DNA from 2 places in the Cellulomonas fengjieae genome. Region 2 is predicted to be linked to the other one. Evidence: riboswitches for the same ligand, from Rfam matches in the RefSeq annotation. Region 2 holds a riboswitch; the other holds the start of a gene.
The links. Region 2 has a riboswitch for S-adenosylmethionine ahead of KG102_RS00415 (methylenetetrahydrofolate reductase). Riboswitches for the same ligand answer to the same signal wherever they lie in the genome.

Region 1: another riboswitch for S-adenosylmethionine. It lies ahead of KG102_RS14805 (rhodanese-like domain-containing protein); the one in region 2 lies ahead of KG102_RS00415 (methylenetetrahydrofolate reductase).

Annotation. Positions count from the first base shown of each region.
Region 1 is NZ_CP074404.1:3,194,583-3,204,407, forward strand. It holds gene KG102_RS14775 (TetR/AcrR family transcriptional regulator) at 1-410, opposite strand, end outside; gene KG102_RS14780 (acetyl-CoA C-acetyltransferase) at 502-1,839, shown strand; gene KG102_RS14785 (3-oxoacyl-ACP reductase) at 1,842-3,182, shown strand; gene KG102_RS14790 (MaoC/PaaZ C-terminal domain-containing protein) at 3,179-4,048, shown strand; gene KG102_RS14795 (fasciclin domain-containing protein) at 4,123-4,761, opposite strand; gene KG102_RS14800 (aminotransferase class V-fold PLP-dependent enzyme) at 4,882-6,276, opposite strand; SAM riboswitch class IV at 6,321-6,434, opposite strand; SAM riboswitch class I at 6,552-6,652, shown strand; gene KG102_RS14805 (rhodanese-like domain-containing protein) at 6,663-7,076, shown strand; gene KG102_RS14810 (O-succinylhomoserine sulfhydrylase) at 7,073-8,347, shown strand; gene KG102_RS14815 (DUF1345 domain-containing protein) at 8,379-9,020, shown strand; gene KG102_RS14820 (hypothetical protein) at 9,185-9,496, shown strand; gene KG102_RS14825 (GNAT family N-acetyltransferase) at 9,493-9,825, opposite strand, start outside.
Region 2 is NZ_CP074404.1:79,603-89,427, forward strand. It holds gene metE (5-methyltetrahydropteroyltriglutamate--homocysteine S-methyltransferase) at 1-2,210, opposite strand, end outside; gene KG102_RS00415 (methylenetetrahydrofolate reductase) at 2,216-3,244, opposite strand; SAM riboswitch class I at 3,309-3,404, opposite strand; gene KG102_RS00420 (hypothetical protein) at 3,529-3,741, opposite strand; gene KG102_RS00425 (DNA-3-methyladenine glycosylase I) at 3,806-4,405, opposite strand; gene KG102_RS00430 (TetR family transcriptional regulator) at 4,474-5,718, opposite strand; gene KG102_RS00435 (ATP-binding cassette domain-containing protein) at 5,799-6,695, shown strand; gene KG102_RS00440 (ABC transporter permease) at 6,695-7,477, shown strand; gene hrpA (ATP-dependent RNA helicase HrpA) at 7,481-9,825, opposite strand, start outside.

The DNA of each region.
Region 1 (9,825 bases), 870 kb from region 2:
ACCATGGCGCGCAGGCCCTCGCGGGGGGTCGGCGAGATCCGCAGCACGCCCTCGAGGGCGCCCTGGATCTGCAGCACGACGGCCTCGGCGACCGCGATCTGCAGGCCGGTCTTGTCCGCGAAGTAGCGGTAGACGATCGACTTCGATGTGCCCGCCGCGGCGGCGATCTCCTCCATCGAGACGTCGGGACCGCGGTGGTGCACGGTCTTGCGGGCGACGCGCACGAGCTCGGCACGACGGGCCTCGCGGTGGTCGGCCCAGCGGGTGGACCGGCCGTCGGCGGCGAACGGGTCCTCGGGGGGTCGACGGGTCCCGGGCGCAGTCGGGAGAGCCGGTCGAGCACGACCGGCTTCGGAGTTCAGCAGCGTGAGGGCCGTCGCCTTCGACGGGCCCGGTGTGACAGGGCTCACGAAACCGAAGGTATCAGGTACTGTGGGTTTCGGACACCACGTCAGATCAGGTCATCCCCCGCTCGACGACGAAGCGAGAGGAACGCGCCCCATGGCACGCCCCATCACGAGCCCCTCCCCCACCTCCGACGTACGCCGGGCCTACGTGCTCGGTGGCAACCGGATCCCGTTCGCCCGCGCCGGCGGACCGTACGTCCGCGCCAGCAACCAGGACATGCTCACCGCCGCGATCGACGGCCTGGTCGCGCGGTACGGCCTGCAGGGCGAGCGCATCGGAGAGGTCGCCGCCGGTGCCGTCCTCAAGCACAGCAAGGACTTCAACCTCACGCGCGAGTCGGTCCTCGGGTCCGCCCTGTCCGCCGAGACCCCCGCGTACGACGTGCAGCAGGCCTGCGCGACCGGCCTGGAGACCGTCATCTCCCTGAGCAACCAGATCCGCCTCGGCCAGCTCGAGTCCGCGATCGCCGGTGGCGTCGACTCCACGTCGGACGCTCCCATCGCGGTGAGCAACCGGCTGCGCCGCGCGCTGCTCGACCTGTCGCGGGCACGCACGGTCCCGCAGAAGCTCGCGGCCCTGGCCCAGATCCGCCCCAAGGACCTCGCGCCGTCGGCCCCGAGCACCGGTGAGCCGCGCACGCACCTGTCGATGGGCGAGCACCAGGCGCTGACCACCGCGCAGTGGGGCATCGCCCGCGAGGCGCAGGACGAGGTCGCGCTGGCCAGCCACCAGCGGCTCGCCGCCGCGTACGACTCCGGGTTCTTCGACGACCTGGTCACCCCGTTCCGCGGGCTGACGCGCGACGCCAACCTGCGCGCCGACTCCTCGCCGGAGAAGCTGGCCAAGCTCAAGCCCGCCTTCGGGCTCGGGCTGGACACGCCCGCGACGATGACGGCCGGCAACTCCACGCCGCTGTCGGACGGCGCGTCGACGGTGCTGCTGGGGTCCGCCGAGTGGGCCGCGGCGCACGACCTGGTGCCGCTCGCGTCACTGGTGGACGCCGAGGCCGGCGCGGTGGACTTCGTGCACGGCGACGACGGGCTGCTGATGGCCCCCGCGTTCGCCGTGCCCAGGCTGCTGGCCCGCAACGGGCTGACGCTGGACGACTTCGACTACGTCGAGATCCACGAGGCGTTCGCCGCCACCGTGCTCACGACGCTGGCCGCGTGGGAGTCCGAGGAGTTCGGGCGCGAGCGCCTCGGGCTGGAGGGCGCCTTCGGCAAGGTCGACCGCGCGAAGCTCAACGTGCACGGCTCGTCGCTCGCCGCCGGGCACCCGTTCGCCGCGACCGGCGGTCGGATCGTCGCCACGATCAGCAAGGAGCTGCACCGCCGCAAGCGGGAGTCCGGCTCCGACGCGCCCGTGCGTGCGCTCGTGTCCGTGTGCGCGGCCGGCGGCCTGGGCCTCACCGCGATCCTCGAGGCGGCCTGATCATGACGGACACCTACCTGAACCTGGTCAACAGCGGCGTCACCAAGAAGCTGGCCAAGCAGCTCGGGCTGCCCCAGCCCGCTCCCCTGCGCCGGTACGAGCCCGGGCAGCCGCTGCTGACCGGCTCCGTGCTGGTGCTCGGGCGCGGACCGGAGTCGGACGCCCTCGCCGGGGTGCTCTCCGGCGACTGGGACCTCGACGTGCACCGCCACCCGACGCCCGGCACGCGCTACGCCGCCGTCGTGCTGGCCCTCACCGAGCTGACCCACCCGGACCAGCTGTCGGAGCCGGTGCTCGAGGCCGGCACCGTCCTGAAGTCGCTCCCCCGCGGCAGCCGGGTGGTCACGCTGTCCCGGTCCGCGGTCGCCGACGACGCCCCCGCGGTCGCGGCGGCACGTCAGGGCGTCGACGGGCTGCTGCGGTCGCTGGCCAAGGAGCTGCGCGGCGGGTCCACGGGCAACGGCATCGTGCTCGCCGCCGACGTCCCCGTGACCGCCCCGTCGGTGCTCGGTGCGCTGCGGTTCTTCCTGTCCGCCAAGTCCGCGTTCGTCGACGGCCAGCTGCTGGGCGTGGACTCCGCGGCCGGCTCCGTGCCCGACTGGGACCAGCCGCTGGCCGGCCGGGTCGCGGTCGTCACCGGTGCGGCCCGTGGGATCGGCGCCTCGATCGCCGACACCCTGGCTCGTGACGGCGCCACCGTCATCGCGGTCGACGTACCGGCCGCCGGGGAGCAGCTGACCACGGTCGCCAACCGCGTGAAGGGCACGGCCCTCCAGCTCGACGTCACCGCTCCCGATGCGGGGGCCCGGATCCTCGAGCACGCCCTCCAGCGGCACGGGCGGCTCGACATCGTGGTGCACAACGCCGGGATCACCCGCGACAAGCTGCTGGCCAACATGTCCCCCGACAAGTGGGACTCGGTCCTCGCCGTGAACATCGCGTCGCAGCTGCGGATCAACGAGGCGCTGCTGACGTCCGGCGACTTCACGGACGCGCCGCGGATCGTGTCGCTGGCCTCGACGTCGGGCATCGCCGGCAACCGCGGGCAGACCAACTACGCGGCGTCCAAGGGCGGCGTCATCGGCATGGTCCGGGCCACCGCACCCCTGCTCGAGGCGTTCGGCGGAACCGCGAACGCGGTCGCCCCCGGGTTCATCGAGACCGAGATGACCGCCCGGATCCCCGCCCTGACGCGCCAGGTGGCCCGTCGGCTGAACTCCCTGCAGCAGGGCGGTCAGCCGGTCGACGTGGCCGAGACGGTCGCCTTCCTGGCCTCCCCGGCCGCGGGCGGCGTCGTGGGGCGCGTGCTGCGCGTCTGCGGCCAGAACATGGTGGGCCAGTGACGACGACCGTCGTCCTGCCGGGCGTGCCCGGGCTCGGCGGGCTGTACGCCCGCGGGGCCGCCCTGTCGGTGGCGCATCGCATCCGACCCGGCGCCCGAACCCTGCCGGACGTGGAGTACGTGGTCCGCGGGGTCACGGCCGACGCGGAGCACCTGACCGCGTACCAGCACCTGGTCGGGGAGTCCGCCTCGGACCTGCTCCCGGCGGGCTTCGTGCACGTGCTGGCGTTCCCCGTGGCCACCGCCGTCATGGCCCGGCCCGACTTCCCCCTGCCGCTGGTCGGGCTGGTGCACCTGGCCAACCGGGTGACGCAGCTGCGGCCCTTGTCGCTCGGCACACCGTTCGACGTGCGGGCGACCGCGGCCGACCTGCGCCCCCACCGGTCGGGGACGCAGGTCGACCTGGTGACGGAGGTGTCGGTCGACGGCACCGTGGCCTGGCGCGGGGTCTCCACCTACCTGGCCCGCGGCGTGCAGCCGGCCGGGACCGCCTCGGACGAGGCGCCGGAGCCGTTCGTCCCGCCGGTGCCGACCGGCCGCTGGTCGCTCGACGCCGGGACCGGTCGCCGGTACGCAGCCGTCTCGGGAGACCGCAACCCCATCCACCTGTCCGCGCTGTCGGCGAAGGCGCTCGGGTTCCCGCGGGCCATCGCGCACGGCATGTACACGGCGTCCCGGGCGCTGGCCGACGTCGGCGCCCGCCGCGGCGACGCCTTCGACTGGACCGTCGACTTCGCCAAGCCGGTGCTCCTGCCCGGGACCGTGACCGTCCGCATCGCTCGATCCGGCGAGGGGTTCACGTTCGCCGGCTGGAACGCGCGCTCCGGCAAGCCGTACCTCACCGGATCGGTCGTCCCGCTCGCCTGAGTCCGCTGTCCCGGGCCGCTTCTTGACCCGGGACAGCGGACTCAGCCGCGCGGGCGACCGCGCGGTCGAGACGATCAGAGGTCGGCCGGACGCAGCACCGCCGTGATCCCGTGCGCGATCTGCACGTTGCCGGCGTTCAGGTCGAGCTTGCCGGGGACGAGGAACGGGTTCAGGTCGTTGCGGTCCTGGTCCCGCAGCTGCACGACGCCGAACCGCTTCGAGATCACGTCGACCCGGAAGGTTCCGCCCTGGGCGGTCGTGAGGTCAGCGTTGTCGCTGGCCAGCGCCGTGCCGGAGTCGATGGTCGCGCCCGGCACCACGTGGTAGAGCAGCACCTGCTCGATCGCGTCGATGCCGACGGCACCGGCCAGCGCGGTCAGCACCTGCTCCTCGGAGCCGTACCACCGGTGCGTGAGGTCCTTGGCCAGGAACTGGAACGCGCGGTCGTTGGGCAGGAACGCGGTCAGCGGGACGGTGCCGTCGGCGAGCACGGCGACCGGGCTGGTCGGCTTGGCGGCGAGCACCGCACCGACGGCCTGGTCCAGGATGTCGAAGTCGCGCCAGCTCCGATCGAAGGTGTCCCCGTCCGAGGCGAGCAGGGCAGCCAGGCTGGACGTGCCCGTGGGGGCGGCGCTCGCGCTGGGTGCGAGTGCGGCTCCCGCACCGACCAGGCCGGTGGCGAGGAGGGCGGAGAGCGTGCGACGGATCCTCATGGTGACTCCTTGCGGACGACGGTCACGGCCGACGCCCTGCGCCGCACCGCGCGGGCGCCCGGACAGCGCCCTGTGACCTTCTTCGCCCGACACCCGCCCCGTGGATGCAGGAGTGGGCGGTCAGTCGTCCAGGGCCGGGCCGCAGGCGGCTGCCGCGGTGGCCGCCAGGCGGTCGAGGCCGTGCACCGCGAGCAGCGGGCGGGTGTCGTCGACGACCGCCCAGCAGCCGTCCACCACCTCGTACCGGACCGCCGGACCGGTCGCCAGGTACGCGGTCAGCGCGGTGACCAGGCGGTCGACCGCCTCGCTCGTGGTGCCCACGCCCACCGACGCGCGGATCGCCCCACCCGTGGCCCCGAGGTGCGCGAGCAACGGGTGCGCGCAGAAGCGGCCGTCACGCACCCCGATGCCGTGCTCGGCCGCCAGGAATGCGGCGACCAGGCCCGGGTCGTGACCCGGCACGGTGAAGGTGAGCACGCCGACGGGTGCGTCGGAGTCCGGCCAGATCCGCGCGACCTCGACGCCGTCGATCCCCGACAGCCCCGCGACCAGGCGCGCGCGGAGCGCCTCCTCGTGCGCGGCGAGCGCACCGGCCGGCAGGGCCGCCAGCCGGTCGCACGCCTCCGCGAGCGCGATCGCCCCGATCACGTTGGGCGACCCGGCCTCGTGCCGCGCCGGCGCCGGCTGCCACACCGTCCGATCGGCCCGCACGTCGCGCACCGCACCTCCCCCTGCGAGGTACGGCGTGCCCGTGTCGAGCCAGTCGCGGCGGCCGACGAGGGCCCCCGCGCCGAACGGTGCGTAGGTCTTGTGGCCCGAGAACGCGACGTAGTCGACGTCGGTCTGCGCCAGGGAGAAGCCGCGGTGCGGCACCAGCTGGGCGCCGTCGACGGCCACCCGTGTACCGGCGGCGTGGGCGAGCGCGACCACCCGGTCGATCGGCAGCGCCTCGCCCGTGACGTTCGAGGCGCCGGTGATCGTCAGCAGCGCGTACGGCAGGCGGGCGAGCTCGCTCCCCAGGGCGACGAGCGTGCCGGCCACCGTGTCCTTGATGGGCAGGATCGTCGTGCGGTTGCCGTGCCGCTCGGACGACTGCACCCAGGGCAGCAGGTTGGCGTGGTGCTCGGCGTCCAGCACCAGGACGCGACCGCCGTCCGGCACCACCCCGGCCAGCAGGTTGAGCGAGTCGGTGGTGTTGCGCGTGACGATGGCGACGTCGTCGGGACGCGCGTCCACGAACCGCGCGATCGTCTCGCGCGCCGACTCGTAGAGCGCGGTCGACACCTGGGACAGGTACCCGGCCCCGCGGTGCACGGACGCGTACAGCGGGAGCACCTCGGTCACGCGGGCTGCGACGGCCTCCAGCGCGGGCGCGCTCGCGGCGTAGTCGAGGTTCGCGTAGACGCGGTGGGTGCCGTCCACGAGCGGGACGGTGGTGGCTCCCCCGACCACGGGCAGCAGGGCGCTCACCTCGTCGGTGGGGGTGCGCGTGAGTCGCTCGGCGATGACGGACATGGTGGGTCCTCCGACAGATCCGGGGGAACACCAGGTGTGGTGGGACCCCGCGCTTGCCGGCCCCGGACGGGGCACGGCCAGGTCGTCACCCGGGGCACCCCACCGCGGAGGAGGGTTGCCGGCCAGCGAGCCGGGGCTTGACGCTGGCGCTCATGACCTGGGTCGAGCCTCCCGGCACCGTCGGCGACCTGTCAACGAGGCTCGGCCGTCGTCTCGCCAGCCGGGACGGCTTGTCCACCACTTGGAAGGCGGTCCCCGCCGCGCGTAGCATCGCCGCACCATCCAGAGCGGCCGAGAGATCTGGCTCGACGACGCCGCAGCAACCCGCGGGCACCACGTGCCCGGTGCAGGGTGCTACCGCCAGGACCGATGAGACGAGGCTTTCCATGAGCTACGCCGGTGACCTGACCCCCGAGCAGGCCTGGGACCTGTTGACGTCCGACGAGAACGCCGTCCTCGTCGACGTGCGGACCGACGCCGAGTGGCGCTACGTCGGCATCCCCGACGCCGGGCCGATCGACGGGCGGGCAGCGCTCGTCGAGTGGGTGTCGTACCCGAGCGGCCGGCCCAACCCGCGGTTCCTCGACCAGCTCGCCGACGCGGGTGTCACGGCCGGCCGACCCGTCGTGTTCCTGTGCCGCTCGGGCGTGCGCTCGATCGCGGCCGCGCAGGCGGCGACCGCTGCGGGCCTCGGTCCGGCGTACAACGTCCTGCACGGCTTCGAGGGCGACGTCGGACCCGACGGCCACCGCGGACACGAGGGTTGGCGCGCGGCCGGCCTGCCCTGGCGGCAGGTGTGAGCCCGGCAGGTGCGAGCGGTCGGCGCGTCCCCGGCCCGGCCGACTGGGACGACCGCCGCAGCCCGCACGACCAGCTGCGCCCCGACACGCTCGCCGTGCGCGGCGGGCTCGTGCGCTCGCAGTTCAACGAGACGTCCGAGGCGCTGTTCCTCACGCAGGGCTACGTGTACGACACGGCCGCCGAGGCCGAGGCCGCCTTCGCCGGCCAGGCGGACCGGTTCCTGTACTCCCGCTACGGCAACCCGACCGTGTCCACCTTCGAGGAGCGCCTGAGGCTGCTCGAGGGCGCCGAGGCGGCGTACGCGACCGCCACCGGCATGTCGGCGGTGTTCACCTCGCTCGCGGCCCTCGTGCAGTCGGGATCGCGGATCGTGTCCGCGCGGGCGCTGTTCGGGTCCACCGTCGTGATCTTCGAGGAGATCCTGGCCAAGTGGGGTGTGACCACCGACTACGTCGACGGACACGAGCTGGCGCAGTGGCAGGAGGCGCTGGCGACGCCCGCGGACGTCGTGTTCTTCGAGACGCCGTCCAACCCGATGCAGGACCTGGTCGACGTCGCGGCCGTCAGTCGGCTCGCGCACGCGGCGGGCGCGACGGTGGTCGTCGACAACGTCTTCGCGACACCGGTGCTGTCCCGCCCGCTGGAGCTGGGCGCCGACGTGGTCGTGTACTCGGCCACCAAGCACATCGACGGGCAGGGCCGCGTGCTCGGCGGCGCGATCCTGGGCAGCGACGAGTACATCCACGGGCCCGTCCAGACGCTCATCCGCAACACGGGTCCGTCGCTGTCGGCCTTCAACGCGTGGGTGCTGCTCAAGGGCCTGGAGACGCTCTCCCTGCGGGTGCGCCACCAGACCGCGTCGGCCCTGCGGGTGGCGACCTGGCTGGAGCAGCAGCCCGGCGTCGCGCTCGTCCGCTACCCGTACCTGCCCTCGCACCCGCAGCACGCGCTCGCGCTCGCGCAGCAGTCCGGTGGCGGCACGGTGGTCACGTTCAACCTGGTGGTGCCGGACGACGCGACGGCCGACGTCGCCAAGAAGGTCACCTTCGGCGTGCTCGACGCCCTGCGGGTCGTCGACATCTCCAACAACCTGGGCGACGCCAAGTCGCTGGTCACCCACCCCGCCACGACGACGCACCGCAAGCTCGGTCCCGACGGCCGCGCGGCGGTCGGCATCGGCGAGTCCACGGTCCGGCTGTCGGTGGGCCTCGAGGACCCCGCCGACCTGATCGAGGACCTCGCGCAGGCGCTCGACACGCTCTCGGACTGACCGCGGCGCCCGGGCGCGGTTGACTGACGTCATGACCACGCAGCCGCCGGAGGGACTCGACGACGGCTGGTCCTCGTCGCTGGTGCGGCTGCTCGTCGGCCTCGTCGCGGGCGCCCTCGTCGCCACGCTCGTCCCCTGGTCCTCGGTCGTCACCGCCCTGCTGGCCGCATGGGCCGCCGTCGCCACGGTGTTCGTCGTCTGGACCTGGGCGGTCATCACGCCGATGGGCGCGGACGACACCGCGACCCACGCGACCCGCGAGGAGCCGACCCGGGCCGGGGCGCACCTGATCGTGCTCGCGGCCGCGGTCGTCGCGCTCGTCGGCGTCGCCGTCGTCCTGCTCAACCACCAGGTCGGCAAGCTGTCGCCGACCGTGGCGATCCTCGGCAGCGTCATCGCGTCATGGGCGGCGATCAACACGGTCTTCACGCTGCGCTACGCGCGGATGTACTTCGAGGGCACGGACGGCGGGGTCGACTTCCACCAGGACGAGTCGCCGGTGTACACCGACTTCGCCTACCTCGCCCTGACCATCGGGATGAGCTTCGCGGTCTCGGACCCGGATCTGCAGACCTCGGCCCTGCGCCGGGTCGCGCTGTTCCACGCGCTGCTCAGCTACCTGTTCGGCACCGTGATCATCGCGGTGGTGGTGAACATCGTCGCCGCGCTGTGAGGCTCAGAGCTGCACGGTCTCGTTCTCGCCGCCGTCGAAGCGCTCGCCGGTGACCTTGGCCTTGACCAGGCTGAACGCGGTGGTGAGGCGGCCACCCGTGGCGTGCCAGTACTCCGCGGTCCGGCCACCGTAGGCATGTCGTACCGATGCTGCATGCTCGGGTGATGGCGGACTCGGACTACGAGGCGATGGCGGACGACCTGGTGGCCCGCGGCGCCACGCGTGCGCAGATGATGGGCCGGCCGATCCTCAAGGTGGGCTCGACGATGTTCGCGGGGCACGTCGGCGGCGACCGGCTGGTGGTCAGGCTCGGCCGGGACACCGACGCGTTCGCCGAGGCGCTCGCGCTGCCCGGCGCGACGGTGTGGGAGCCGGGCGACAGCGGCCGGCAGTTCAAGGACTGGGTCGCGCTGCCCGCGGCGCTCGAGGACGAGTGGATGCGGTTCGCCGAGCTCGCTCGGCTGCGGGCGACCTAGAGGTCCTTGGCCATCCACAGCGACAGGAAGTCGCCGGTGGGGTCGAAGAACGGGACGACCGGGCGGTAGCCGGCGGACAGGTAGAGCGAGACCGCCTCCGGCTGGCGGATGCCGGTCTGCAGCACCACGCTCGTCAGGCCGTGCGCGCGGGCGTCGTCCTCGACGGCGGCGAGCAGGGCGCGGGCAGCACCGGAGCCTCGGGCGTCGTCGTCGACCCAGACCTTCTTCAGCTCGCCGGAGCCGGCGGGGTAGCCGTCGCGGGCCGCGCGCAGGGTCGCGCAGCCGACGGGCCGGCCGTCCAGCCAGGCGATGACGGTGGACAGGGCGCC
Region 2 (9,825 bases):
GCCTCGGTGAGCAGCTCCTCGACCTCGGACTCGCTCGGGACGCGCGGCGAGTGGATGTCGTAGACGCCCGGGCCGATGCCGCGGGGGTAGCCCGCCGCCGAGATGTCGCCGAGGATCTCCATCTTCGAGCGGGCCGCCTCGATGGACGTCACGTCGGCGTCCAGGCCGTCGATCGCGCCGATGATCTCCCCGAACTCCGAGTAGCACAGGTGCGTGTGGATCTGGGTGTCGGGGCGGACGCCCGCCGTGGCCAGCCGGAACGACCGGACGGACCAGTCGAGGTAGGCGGCGTGGTCCTCCACCCGCAGCGGGAGGAGCTCGCGCAGGGCGGGCTCGTCCACCTGGATCACCGCGATGCCGGCGGCCTCGAGGTCGGCGATCTCGTCGCGCAGGGCGAGGCCCACCTGGTTGGCGGTCTCGCCGAGGGGCTGGTCGTCGCGGACGAACGACCACGCGAGGATGGTCACCGGACCCGTGAGCATGCCCTTGACGGGCTTGTCGGTGAGCGACTGCGTGTACGACGACCACTCGACCGTGATCGGCTTCGGCCGCGAGACGTCGCCCCACAGGATCGACGGGCGCGTGCAGCGCGAGCCGTAGGACTGCACCCAGCCGTTCTGCGTGACGGCGAACCCGTCCAGGTTCTCCGCGAAGTACTGCACCATGTCGTTGCGCTCCGGCTCGCCGTGCACCAGCACGTCGAAGCCGATCTTCTCCTGCAGCTCGACGACGCGGCGGATCTCCGCCCGCATCTCGTCGGCGTACTGCTCGGGGGTCAGCTCACCCTTGCCGAACGCCGCACGGGCGGTGCGGATCTCGGTCGTCTGCGGGAACGACCCGATCGACGTGGTCGGCAGCGGCGGCAGGTTCAGCCGGTCCGCCTGGGCGACCTTGCGCTCGTCGAACGGACCGCGACCGAACGCGGACTCGTCCAGGGCGGCCACCCGGTCGCGGACGGCGGGGTTCACCACGCCGGGTGCCGACCGGCGGGAGCGCACCGCGTCGCCGGCGGCGAGGAGCTGCTCGTGGATGGCCTCGCGGCCCTCCGTCAGCCCCTCGGCCAGCGTGACGACCTCGACGACCTTCTCGTCCGCGAACGCGAGCCAGGTCCTGAGCGTGGCGTCGAGCGCGGGCTCGTCCTCCAGCGTGTGGGGCACGTGGAACAGCGACGTCGACGTGCCGACGGTGACCGAGGCGGCACCGAGGCCCTCGAGCTGCTCCAGGACCGCCAGCTTGGCGTCGAGGTCCGCGCGCCAGATGTTGTGGCCGTCGATCACGCCGGCGACCAGCGTCTTGGTGGACAGGCCGGGAACGGTCTCGGCCGGGACGTGCCCGCGGACCAGGTCGATGCCGATGGCCTCGACGTCGGTGGCGGCGAGCACCGGGAACGCGGCACCGAGGTCGCCGTAGGGCGCCGCGACGAGGATCGCCGGGCGCTCCGGACGGGCCAGCCCGGTGGCCAGGGCGCGGTACGCCTCGATGACCGAGGCGAGCAGCTGCTCGGCCGGGACGGCGACCGAGTCGGAGACGAGAGCGGGCTCCTCGAGCTGGACCCAGGTGGCACCCGCGGCCGCGAGGTCCTTGAGCAGGTCGGCGTACACCGGTAGCAGGTCGGCGAGGCGGTCGATCGGGGCGAAGCCGTCGGGGGCGTCCTCGGTGGGCTTGGCCAGGGCCAGGTACGTGACCGGTCCGACGATCACGGGGCGCGTGAGGATGCCGTCCGCGAGGGCCTCCTTGAACTCGCGCACGGGGCGGTCGCTCGCGTAGCGGAACGTCGTCCCGGGGCCGATCTCCGGCACCAGGTAGTGGTAGTTGGTGTCGAACCACTTGGTCATCTCGAGCGGCAGGTCGTCGCCGCGCCCGCGCGCCACGGTCGAGTAGCCCGCGAGGTCGAGGGCACCGTCGGCGCCGACGACGTCGGCGAAGCGCGCCGGGACGGCACCCACCACGGCGGTGGCGTCGAGCACCTGGTCGTAGAACGAGAACGCGCTCGGGATGGCCGGCACGTCGGTGGCGAGGCCGAGCTCGGCCAGGCGGTTGCGAGTCCGACGGCGCAGCTCAGCTGCCGTGGCCTCGACGTCCTCGGCCGACGTGCGGCCCGCCCAGAATGCCTCGAGGGCCTTCTTGAGCTCGCGGCGTGGGCCGATGCGGGGGTAGCCGAGAACGGAGCTGGCGGGGAAGGTAGCGCTCGGTGCGGTGGTGTCCGTCATGTGGTTCAGTCCCTCGGGGTTCGGGCGGGTGCCGTGTCCTGCGGCCGGCTGGCCAGGTCAGGAGCTGTCCGAGCTCCGCCGTCGAGGTGTGCACCCTCGAGCAGGTCAAGTGCGGCATGGTGCTGGTTGAACGTGTAGAGGTGGACGCCGGGGGCACCGCCGTCCAGGACGCCGTTGACCAGGTCGACGCTGGCCCGGATGCCCCGGCGGTGCCGTTCGAGCTCGTCGTCGGCGCTGCCCAGCAGGTCGATCAGGTCCCGCGGCACGGGGACACCGGTCAGCTCCTGCACGCGCAGCAACCGGGCCGGGTCGGTGGTCGGGATGATGCCAGGGATGATCGGGATGGTCACCCCCGCCTCGCGCGCCTCCGCGACGATGCCGAGGTAGTCGTCCGCGTCGAAGAACACCTGCGTGATGGCGAAGTCCGCGCCGGCCTCCTGCTTGGCGAGCAGCGACGCGACGTCCTGCGCCCGGGTGCCGCCGGTGGCGTGGTTGCCGCGCGGGAACGCCGCGACCGCGATCGACAGCGGGCGGACCCGCGCCCGCACCGCCTGCGACGGGCTGTCCGCGCAGCGCTGCGCCTCGATCTCACGCAGCAGGGCGACCAGCTCACCGGCCGTCTGCAGGCCTTCGGGGTGCGCGGACCAGCCGCTCTGGTCCGTCGGTGGGTCTCCGCGCAGGGCGAGGAAGGACCGCAGTCCCTCGTCGAGGAACTCCCCGACGATCGTCGTGATCTCCTCGCGCGAGGTCCCCACGCAGGTCAGGTGCGCGATCGGGTTGAGCGACGTCTCCTGCAGAAGCCGGCGGACCAGCGCGCGGGTGGTCACCCGGGTCTTGCCCGAGGCGCCGTAGGTGACCGAGACGAAGTCGGGGTGCACCGACTCCAGCTCCTTGATCGTCGCCCAGAGCCGAGGGGCCGCGTCGGGGTTGCGCGGGGGGAAGAGCTCGAAGGAGACCGTCGGCCGGTCGGTCGCGGACGGCGCCGAGAGCGCTCGTGCGGCACGCACGCGGGGCTCCACGGCGGAGGCGCTCACGGCGCGACCGACGTCGTCGGCACCGACGCGGTGCACGAAGCCAAGACCTGCAGGGACATAGCTCACTCCATCGCCCCTGGCGGAAGCACCCACACCCTCATCACGAGGGGGGTTGCTGCGGCGTCGTCGAGCCAGGTCTCTCGGCCGCTCTGGATGGTAGGCGCGATGCTAGACCGCCGACCACATGCTGGGCAACCATGCTCGCTGCCTGAGACGCCGCCGTCCGCTGTGCGTCGGCGACCGGTCCTGCCGTGCGGCGGAGGCTGCCGCGACGACCCGCCCGCTCAGCGTCGGCGGCGCGCGGCGAGCGTGTTGGACCGGAGGCGGGTGCGCTGCGAGGGCACGTCGAACCACGACGTGGGGGAGCCGGCGGGGACGGACAGGAGCCCGTCCTGCACCGCCGCCAGGATCTCGGCGTCGGGCGCGATGTCGTCCGCCATGGCCGCGGCCGCCGCGCGCGCTGGGTCGTGCCCAGGGTCGAGGGGCATGTCGGTCATGCGGGCACTGTAGTCCGCGCGGTCCGTGGTGCCGAGCCCGTCGCCCCAGCATCACCCGGCGGGACTAGCGGGTAGGAGCCGCGGGGGCGGACCGCCCGGCGATGGGGCACGAGGCCAGGTGGTCGTCGACGACACCGCAGGCCTGCATCGCCGCATACGCCGTCACCGGGCCGACGAACCGGAAGCCGAACGCCTTGAGCTCGCTCGCGAGGGCGCGGCTCTCGGGCGTCTGCGCCGGGACGTCGGCCCACGTGGCGGGCCGGACGTGACCCGTGCGGTCCGGTGCGTGCGACCAGACCACCTCGTCGAGCGTGCGTCCCGACGCGTGCAGGTCCCGCAGGGCCCGGGCGTTCGCGATCGTCGCGTCGATCTTGGCCCGGTTCCGCACGATGCCGGCGTCGGCCAGGAGCCGGGCGACGTCGTCGTCGTCGAACGCGGCGACCACCTCGGGGTCGAAGTCGGCGAACGCCGCCCGGAACGCGGGTCTCTTGCGCAGGATCGTGATCCAGGCGAGGCCGGACTGGAAGGCCTCGAGCGCGAGCCGCTCGAAGAGGGCGTGCTCGCCGTGGACCGGCCGTCCCCACTCCTCGTCGTGGTACTGCTCGTACAGCGGGTTGCCGTCACCGAAGCAGCGGCCGGTGACGGGGGCATCGGGCGTGGTCATGCGCCGAGTCTGCCGAGCGCCGCCGTCACCGCGGTAGCCGGAGGTGCACGGCGAGGGCTGTGGGCGGCTCAGGACGCCAGTGCGATGAGTCGCTCGATGCCGTCGAGGATCAGCACGGTGCCGAAGTCGAGCTCGCCCTCGTCCTCGTCCTCGTCCCCCTGCGCAGCGTCCTCGGGGAACGAGAACGCCCCCTGCGCCGCAGCCCGCAGGAGCGCCGGGTGCTCGTCCGGTGAGGCCAGCGTGGTGATCAGCTCGCCCAGGTCCGGCGCAGGGGCACCGTCGGCGGGGCTGCCCATGGCCGTGGCGCGCCCGCTGCCGCTCAGCTCCTCGCCGATCCTCAGCTGGTCGAGCGTGTGCGACGCGAGCAGGCCGATCGCGCCCACCTTCTGCTCCTCCGTCAGCGGCGTGCCGTCGAGGGCGGAGAGCATCGCCTCCATCCACGCGAGCCGGCCCGGGCCGACCGCGTGCAGCACCTGGGACGTTCGCGCGAGCCACGGGTGCGCGGCCAGGATCGGCTGCTGCACCGCCAGGAGGAGCTCCAGCCGCTCCCGCCAGCCACCGACCTCGGGGCCGACCGCCGGGGGGCGGCCGCTCGCGCGGTCGGACATCAGGCTGACCACCTCGTCCTTGGAGGAGACGTAGCGGTAGAGCGACATCGTCGTGAAGCCCAGCGACTCGGCCAGCCGCGCCATGGAGACGGCCTCGATCCCCTCGGCGTCCGCGAGGGCGATGGCGGCGTCGGCGATCCGGTCCAGCGTGAGACCCGGCCGCGGTCCGGGGCGGCCGGGGCTGGGGGTGCGCCACAGGACCGCGATGCCGGGCGGCAGGTCGGCCGGGACGCTGTCGGAGCCGGCCACGCGCACCGCCTGGCGGCGGGCCTTCTCCGCCTCGCGGGCCGCCTGCTGCTGGGCCAGGGCTGCGGCGCGCTGGGCCTTCTCCGCCTCCCGGAGCTGGCGGGCGGCCTCGCGGACCGCCTGCTGGGCGGCGCGTTCCTGCTCGTTGCGCTGCCGTTCGACCCCCTTGGCGGCGTCCTGCTCGGCCTTGCGGCGGTCGCGCTCGCGGCGGTCGAGGTCCTTGGCGGCCTGCTGCTCGGCCTTCAGCCGGTCCCGCTCCCGGCGGGCGACCTCCTTGGCGGCCTGCTGGTCGGCCTTCGCCAGCTCCCGGCGGAGGCGCTCCGCCTCCTTGGCCTCGGCGCGCTCCGCCTCCTTGGCCTCGGCGCGCTCCGCCTTGTCGCGGTCGCGTCGCAGGAGCTCGGCCTCCCGCCGGGCCTCCTCGGCCTCGTGCCGCGCCAGCTCGGCCTCGTCGTGGTCCACGGCACCTCCCTTGACCCGCGATCCTACAAGTGTGTATGAAGTACACATACAGTTTATGGCATACACAGAAGGGATACGCGATGAGTGCCGTCGTCATCACCCGAGGGCTGCGGAAGTCCTACGGCGACCTGACCGTGCTGGACGGCGTCGACCTCGACGTCGGCACAGGTGAGGTGCTCGCGCTGCTCGGTCCCAACGGCGCCGGCAAGACCACCCTCGTGCGGATCCTGTCCACCCTCCTGCGCCCCGACGCGGGGACCGCGAGCGTCGCCGGCAGGGACGTCCTGCGCGAGCCCGCGCAGGTCCGGGCGGCCATCAGCCTCACCGGGCAGTTCGCCGCGGTCGACGACCTGCTCACGGGCGTGGAGAACCTGCACCTGATGGCCAAGCTGGCCCACCTGGGCCGCGCCGAGGTGCGCACCCGCAGCGCCGAGCTGCTGGAGCTGTTCGACCTCACGGACGCGGGCAGGCGCGTGGTCAAGACGTACTCGGGCGGCATGCGCCGGCGGCTCGACCTCGCCGTGGGCCTGCTCGCCCGGCCGCAGGTGGTGTTCCTCGACGAGCCGACGACGGGCCTGGACCCGCGCAGCCGCAACGACCTGTGGGACGTCATCCGCTCCGTCGTCGCCGCCGGCACCACCGTGCTGCTCACCACGCAGTACCTGGAGGAGGCAGACCAGCTGGCCGACCGGGTCGCGGTCATCGACCACGGGCGGGTCATCGCCAACGGCACCGCCCCGGAGCTCAAGCGGGCCGTCGGCTCGGCGCACGTCGAGCTGCGGCTCCGCGACGGTCGCGAGGAGCGGGTCGTCACCGACGGGTCGGTGGCGGACGTCCGACGGATCCTCGGGGACATCGAGCGCCGCGGCGTCGACGTCGAGCACTGGGAGGTCCGCTCACCGACTCTCGACGACGTCTTCCTCACCCTCACCGGCCGGCCCACCGAGGCCGACCTCGTCACCACCCGGGAGTCCTGATGAGCACCCTCGCCCCGCACGCGCCGGCCCTCGGCTGGTCCGTGCACGACACGTCCGCACTGATCGGCCGGTGCGTGCGGCGGTCCCTGCGTCAGCTGGACACCGTCCTGATGGCGGTGATCCTGCCGGTGGTCCTGCTGCTGCTGTTCGTCTACGTGTTCGGCGGAGCCATCCAGACCGGTGGCGCCTACGTGAACTGGGTGGTGCCGGGGATCGTCCTGCTCACCGCGGGCTACGGCTCGGCCACCACGGCCGTCGACGTCGCCGGCGACATGACCGGCGGCATCATCGACCGCTTCCGGTCCCTGCCCATCCGTCCCACCGGCGTGCTCACCGGGCACGTGGTCGCCAGCATGGCGCGCAACGCGATCTCGACCGCGCTGGTGATCGGCATCGCCTTCGTGATCGGGTTCGACGCCGCCGCGTCGCCCCTGGCGTGGCTCGGGGCGATCGGGCTCATCGCGCTCTTCGTGCTGGCCCTGACCTGGGTGGCCGTCGCCATCGGGCTCGTCGCGTCCGGGCCCGAGGCCGCGAGCGGGTTCACGTTCGCGATCCTGTTCCTGCCGTACGTGTCCAGCGCGTTCGTCCCGCCCGAGTCGATGCCCGCGGTGCTCGAGGTGCTCGCCACCTACAACCCGATCACGCCCGTCACGGACACGCTCCGCAGCCTGCTCGCCGGCGCGGGCGCCGGGGACTCGTGGCTCGCGGCGGTCGTGTGGTGCACGGGGATCTTCCTGGTGGCCCGGCTGGGGGCGGCCTGGCTCTTCCGGCGCACCCGCTGAGCGTCAGTACGCGCTGAGGGCCTTCTTGATGCGGGTGGTCGACACGGGCACCGGGGTGCCCAGCTGCTGGGCGAACAGGCTGACCCGCAGCTCCTCGAGCATCCACCGGAGGTCGGTCAGCGCGGCGTCGCCCGCGCGACGGGCGGCGACCTCGTCGTAGAGCGCCTCGACGTCGTGCACCTGCCACGCCAGGTCGGCGTCGCGCTGGGGGTTGTCCGCGGCCTTGACCAGCCGGTGGCGGGCGGCCCGCAGGTACCGGGTCAGCTGCGGGAGGCGGGCTGCCCCGACCTCGCTGACGAAACCGTCGTGCACGAGACGGGCGGCCTGCGCGCGGACGTCCTGCGCCGTGGCGAGCAGCGCGAGGCTGGACCGGGCCCGGATCTCGGCATCGAGCTCGCGCCAGGCGGTCAGCACGGCGACGAGGTCCGAGACCACGGTGAAGACCGTGTCCTCGAGCCGTCCCTGCACGGTGCCGCGCAGGGACCGGTACGCCTCCGCGGTGCGGACGCTCTGGGGAGGCACGGTCACCAGGTGCTCGATGGCGGCCAGCTGCACATCCGTGACCAGGGCCTGCGTGTTCGGGTAGGGGCTCGCGGCCAGGGTCAGGGCCTGCGTCCCGGTCCACCGGGAGGTGATGCGGCCGGTCGCCAGGCCGACGTCGAGCAGGAGCAGGCGACGCAGGCCCAGCCGCGACGCCTCCGGGACGGCCGACTCGTCGGCGCGGGCACGCACGGCGACCGACCGCGTCTCGTCGACCAGCGACGGGAAGGCCCGGACGCGACCGACCTCGACGACCTCCGGGAGCTCGGGCAGGTCCGCGGGCCACGTGGTCAGGCCGGTGCGCTCGACGTCGATCGCGGGCGCAGGCGGCACGGCGGTCGGAGCCGGGGCTGCGGGCGCGGCCTTGCGCGCCTCCTCCATCGCCGCCCGGACCGCGGTGCGCACCGCGTCGTCGACCGCCTGCTGGGTGCGGTCGGCCAGCCGGCGCTGGAGCACGAGCAGGTCCTTGCCCTCGTCCACCACTCCCCCGCGGTCGCCGACCACGCGGAACGTCATCCGCAGGTGCGGGGGCAGGCGGTCGTCGTCGAAGGCGTCCTCCGGCACGTCGACGCCGCGCAGCTCGCGCACGGCCCGGCGGAACACCTCGCGGAACGACGGCGCGGCGTCGCCCGCGCGCACCGTGTCCTCCCAGCCGGCCGTGTGCTCGTCCATCCAGGCCATGACACCGCGCGCCACGTCGGGTGCGGGGACCAGCTGCACGCGGACCGGCTTGGGCAGCGAGCGGATCGTCGCCGTCACGAGCTCCTCGCGCAGGCCCGGCACCATCCACCCGAAGCCGTCGGGCGTGAGACGCGCGAGCGTCGACAGCGGGATGTGCACGGTCACGCCGTCCGCCTCTGTGCCCGGCTCGAACTGGTAGGTCAGCGGCAGGCGCAGGTCACCCTGCGGCCAGCGCGACGGGAACGCCGACTCGTCGATCGCGCCGGCCTCACCCACCAGGAGCTCGCGCGTGAACGTCAGCAGGTCGGGGTCGTCGCGCCGGGCCCGCTTCCACCACTGGTCGAAGTGCCGGCTGGAGACGACGTCGTCGGGGATCCGCTCGTCGTAGAACGCGAACAGCGTGTCGTCGTCGACCACCAGGTCGCGACGGCGCGCCCGCGCCTCCAGACCCTCCGCCTCGGCCAGCAGGCGCCGGTTCTCGTGGAAGAACTGGTGGTGCGTGGTCCACTCGCCCTGCACCAGCGCGTGCCGGATGAACAGCTCGCGGGCGTGCTCGGGGTCGACCCTGGCGTACAGGACCCGGCGCTGGTTGACGATCGGGACGCCGTACAGCAGGACCTTCTCGAACGCGGTCGCCGCACCCTGCTTGGTGGACCAGGCCGGCTCGGAGTACGTGCGCTTGACCAGGTGGGCGCCGACCTCCTCGGCCCACTCGGGCTGGATCCGGGCGACGTCGCGCCCCCACAGCCGGGAGGTCTCGACGAGCTCGGCGGCCATGATCCAGGCCGGCGGCTTGCGGGCCATGCCCGACCCGGGCCAGATCGCGAACCGCACGCCGCGGGCGCCCAGGTACTCGTTGCGGCCGCGCCGGTCGGGGCGGCCCTGCGCCCGGCCCTTGGACTGCGTCGAGACCTCGGTCGCCTCCTGCATCCCGATCTGCGAGAGCAGCCCCGACAGGATCGCCACGTGGATCCGGTCGCCGTCCCACTCCAGCTGCAGGCCGTCGTCCTCGGCCGCCGGACGCGGTGCGTTCATCACGATGCCCAGGGGCTTGGCCAGCTCGCGCAGCTGGGCGACCACGTCCTGCCACTCGCGGATCCGCAGGTAGTTGAGGTGCTCCGAACGGC